2 regions of the Streptomyces sp. NPDC023838 genome follow, and region 1 is predicted to be linked to the other one. Evidence: riboswitches for the same ligand, from Rfam matches in the RefSeq annotation. Region 1 holds a riboswitch; the other holds the start of a gene.
What was found. A riboswitch is a leader RNA that binds a small molecule or an ion and turns the genes downstream of it on or off. The one in region 1 is predicted to bind S-adenosylmethionine.

Region 1 (2,198 bases):
GGGTCAAGGCCCAGGCCACCGGCGTCGCGGACGCGCGCATGGCGCCGATCGTGGCCGGGGTGCTCGCCGAGCGCGGCTCCTCCGCCCTGGTGTTCCGGGGTGACGACGGCATGGACGAGCTGACGACCACCGCGACCTCCCGGGTCTGGGTGGTACGGGACGGGGCCGTGCGCGAGGAGGCGTTCGACCCCCGGGACGTGGGCATCGACCTGGTGCCGGTGGAAGCGCTGCGCGGCGCGGACGCCTCGTACAACGCGGACGTCGCCCGCCGGCTACTCGCCGGTGAGACCGGGCCGGTACGGGACGCGGTGCTGCTCAACTCGGCGGCGGCGCTCGTGGCGCTGGAGCCGGGCGAGGACAGCCTGGTGGAGCAGATCCGGGCCGGGATCTCCAGAGCCGCCGAGTCGGTGGACTCGGGGGCGGCGCGACGCGCCCTGGAGCGCTGGGTGGCCGCCAGCAACGCCTGAGGGCGCTGTGGTTCCGCGCGTGTGACGCAAGGCGCAGTCCGGCATCCGGACCGCGCCTTGCGCGTACGCGGACGTATGGCAGGATGCTTTCCAAGGTCATGAGTGACAGCGACTACGGCCCCGGCCCGCTGTCCGGCAACCCTCCGTCCGTGGCGGGGTGCCCCGGGTGAAGACCAGGTCGCAGGCAGCGAGGTCTGCGGCAAGCGCGGACCCCTGCGCACTCCGTTCGGAGTGGCGCGCCCCTGGGGTCCTGGTCCTCAAGGGAGCAGTCTCGTGAGCAAGCGAATGCGATAGGGCCTCCGGCCCCTTTTCCTGTACACCTCCGCGGGCCCGTTCTGCCCGCGTTCCGAGGTCAACCCCCGTGCATCCGGCGCCGGTTGGACCGCCGCCGTGTCGTGCCGTGGGGCTCCACAGCCATTCCTTTCGCCTTGACCTGCCGGGAGATACCGCCATGTCCACGTACACCGCCACGTCCGCTTCCTCCTCCTCCGCTTCCACCTCCTCCGACTCCTCCGGCGAAGCCTGCTGCGCCGCGCCGCTGCCGGTGCTCGGCCGGGACGTCACCGTGCCGCTGGTCACCGGCGGCGAGGTGACCTACGCGGCCCTCGACTACGCGGCGAGCGCCCCGGCCCTCCAGCGGGTGTGGGACGACGTGGCCGCGTACGCCCCCTACTACGGCAGCGTGCACCGGGGTGCCGGGTACCTCTCGCAGCTGTCCACGGACCTGTTCGAGAACAGCCGGGCGGCGGTGGCGGAGTTCCTGGACTGCCGCGCGGACGACCAGATCGTGTTCACCCGCTCGACGACGGACTCCCTCAACCTCCTCGCCCAGGTGATCCCGGCCGACTGCCAGGTCTTCGTCTTCGAGACCGAGCACCACGCCTCGCTGCTGCCGTGGCGGGACGCGCGGGTGACGTACCTCGACGCGCCGCGCACGCCGCAGCAGGCGGTGGCGACGCTGGAGCGCGCCTTGGCCGACCGCGACCCTTACGGCCCCGCCCTGGTCTGCGTCACGGGCGCGTCGAACGTCACCGGCGAGCTGTGGCCGGTGAAGGAGCTGGCGGCGGCGGCGCACGCGCACGGCGCGCGGATCGTGCTGGATGCGGCGCAGCTGGCGCCCCACCACCCCGTATCCGTACGGGAGTTGGACGTCGACTGGATCGCCTTCTCGGGGCACAAGCTGTACGCGCCGTTCGGCTCCGGGGTGCTGGCGGGCCGGGCGGACTGGCTGCGGGAGTCCGAGCCGTACCTCGCGGGCGGCGGCGCCTCCCGCACGGTCGCGCGGCGCGCGGACGGCGGGGTGGACGTCGAGTGGCACACCACGGCCGCGCGCCACGAGGCCGGATCCCCCAATGTGATCGGCGTGTACGCCATCGCGTCCGCCTGCAAGGCGCTGACGGAGGCGGGCTTCGAGGGCCTGGTGGAGCGTGAGCGGCACCTGATCGCGAAGGTGCGGGAGGGCTTGGCGGCGGTCCCGGAGGTGCGCGTCCTGTCGCTCTTCGGCGACGACGCGCCGCGGGTCGGCGTGATCTCGTTCGTGGTGGACGGCTGGAACAGCTCGCACTTCGCGGCGGCGCTGTCGGCGGAGTACGGGATCGGGGTGCGGGACGGGTTGTTCTGCGCGCACCCGCTGGTGCGGACGCTGCTCGGGGGCGAGCCGGGGGAGGCCGGGGAGTGCGGGGCGCCGGAGGGGGAGCCGGGCGAGCGGTCCCTGAACGCGATCCGCGTCAG
Region 2 (2,198 bases), on a different contig from region 1:
CCCACCGTGTGCAGCGCGTCGACGAGCAGCCCCAGCTCCACTCCGTAACCGACGGGGAACGGCAGCCGTTCGAGCAGCGAGCGGCGGGCCGCGTACTCACCGCCCAGCGGCTGCACGAAACCGGCTAGCTGCGGCCAGTGCAGGTTGAGCAGGGGCCGGGCCACCAGCTCGGTGACGCGGCCGCCCTGACCTGGGGTGTCGCCGAACGGCCGGTCGTACATCGCCTTGACGAAGTCCACGTCCGCATCGGTCAGGAGCGGGCCGACGATGCCGGAGACGAAGGCGGGGTCGAAGTCCCTCAGGTCCGCGTCGATGAAGCAGACGATGTCACCCGTGGTGACCAGCAGGGAGCGCCACAGCACCTCGCCCTTGCCGGGCAGGGCCGGTATCCGGGGCAGGATCGCGTCCCGGTGCACCACCCGGGCACCGGCGGCCGCCGCGACCTCGGCCGTACGGTCGGTGGAGCCGGAGTCGATCACCACCAGCTCGTCCACCAGCGGCACGGCGGCGGTCATCAGCTCGCGCCGGATCGCCCCGACGATCCGCCCGACCGTGGCCTCCTCGTCGAGCGCCGGCAGGACGACGCTGACCGTGGTGGCGGTACGGCGCTTGGCGGCCACGAGCGCGTCCAGCGGGCGGTCGGCCGCCGACCAGGAACGCCTGCTCAGCCAGCGCTCCACCTCTTCCAACACGACCGTGCGCCTCCTTGTGCGGGCCTCTGTGATCCATCTCGCGGTTCGGACGACTATCTCAACCGTCCGGGCCTTCGGTTACAGTCTTGAACAACGCGGATGACCGTCGCATGTCGGGGTCGCCGCGCGGACAAATGCCTGGGTCCTGGACCCAGTGCCACAGCGCTCATCCAGAGGGACTGAGGGAACGGCCCGTTGAAGTCCCGGCAACCCTCCTGCCGACCGCGAGGTCACGGTGGGGAAGGTGCCAATTCCGTCTCATGGCGAAATGCGCCATGGGGAAGATGAGGAGAAAGGGCCTCGCCATCATGGCTGTGCAGACCGTTGACAACACCGCCAATGCCGCCACCACTGTGAACCTCGGTCCCGCCGTCGCGCTTTCCTGCCGGGAATGCGGCGAGCGGTTCGACCTCGGACCGATCTTCGCCTGCGCCCTGTGTTTCGGGCCGCTCGAAGTCGCGTACGACCTTCCGACGGGTGACCCCGAGGCGCTGCGCAAGCGTATCGAAGCGGGCCCGAACAACATCTGGCGCTATGCGCCCCTGCTGCCTGTTCCGGCCAATGTGGCTGAAAAGCCCAACCTGAATCCGGGATTCACCAAGCTCGTCAAGGCCGACAATCTCGCCCGTGAGCTGGGCGTCACCGGCGGCCTCTACGTGAAGGACGACTCCGGCAACCCGACGCACTCCTTCAAGGACCGCGTCGTCGCGATCGCCGTCGAGGCCGCCCGCGCCTTCGGCTTCACCACGCTCTCCTGCTCCTCCACCGGCAACCTCGCCGGCGCGGTCGGCGCGGCCGCCGCGCGGGCCGGATTCCGCTCCTGCGTGTTCATCCCGCACGACCTGGAGCAGGGCAAGGTCGTCATGGCCGCGGTGTACGGCGGCGAGCTGGTCGGCATCGAGGGCAACTACGACGACGTCAACCGCTTCTGCTCGGAGCTCATCGGGGACCCGCTCGGCGAGGGGTGGGGCTTCGTGAACGTGAACCTGCGCCCGTACTACGGCGAGGGCTCCAAGACGCTCGCGTACGAGATCTGCGAGCAGCTCGGCTGGCGGCTGCCGGACCAGATCGTCATCCCGATCGCCTCGGGATCGCAGCTCACGAAGATCGACAAGGGGCTCCAGGAGCTGATCAGGCTGGGCCTGGTCGAGGACCGGCCGTACAAGATCTTCGGTGCTCAGGCGGAGGGCTGCTCTCCGGTGTCGACGGCCTTCAAGGCCGGTCACGACGTCGTACGGCCGCAGAAGCCGAACACCATCGCCAAGTCCCTGGCCATCGGGAACCCGGCGGACGGCCCGTACGTCCTGGACATCGCCCGGCGCACCGGCGGCGCGGTGGAGGACGTGAACGACGAGCAGGTCGTGGACGCGATCAAGCTGCTCGCCCGGACCGAGGGCATCTTCGCCGAGACGGCGGGCGGCGTGACGGTCGGCGTCACACGGAAGCTCATCGAGAACGGGCTGCTCGACCCGAGCCTGACTACTGTCGTCCTCAACACGGGTGACG

Region 2: another riboswitch for S-adenosylmethionine. It lies ahead of thrC (threonine synthase); the one in region 1 lies ahead of AB0G17_RS07905 (aminotransferase class V-fold PLP-dependent enzyme).

Annotation. Positions count from the first base shown of each region.
Region 1 covers NZ_JBFAAD010000005.1:11,797-13,994, reverse strand. Annotated here, with positions in the region: gene trpD (anthranilate phosphoribosyltransferase) at 1-467, shown strand, start outside; SAM riboswitch class IV at 562-679, shown strand; gene AB0G17_RS07905 (aminotransferase class V-fold PLP-dependent enzyme) at 919-2,198, shown strand, end outside.
Region 2 covers NZ_JBFAAD010000018.1:132,893-135,090, forward strand. Annotated here, with positions in the region: gene AB0G17_RS22465 (glucosyl-3-phosphoglycerate synthase) at 1-692, opposite strand, end outside; SAM riboswitch class I at 856-983, shown strand; gene thrC (threonine synthase) at 1,001-2,198, shown strand, end outside.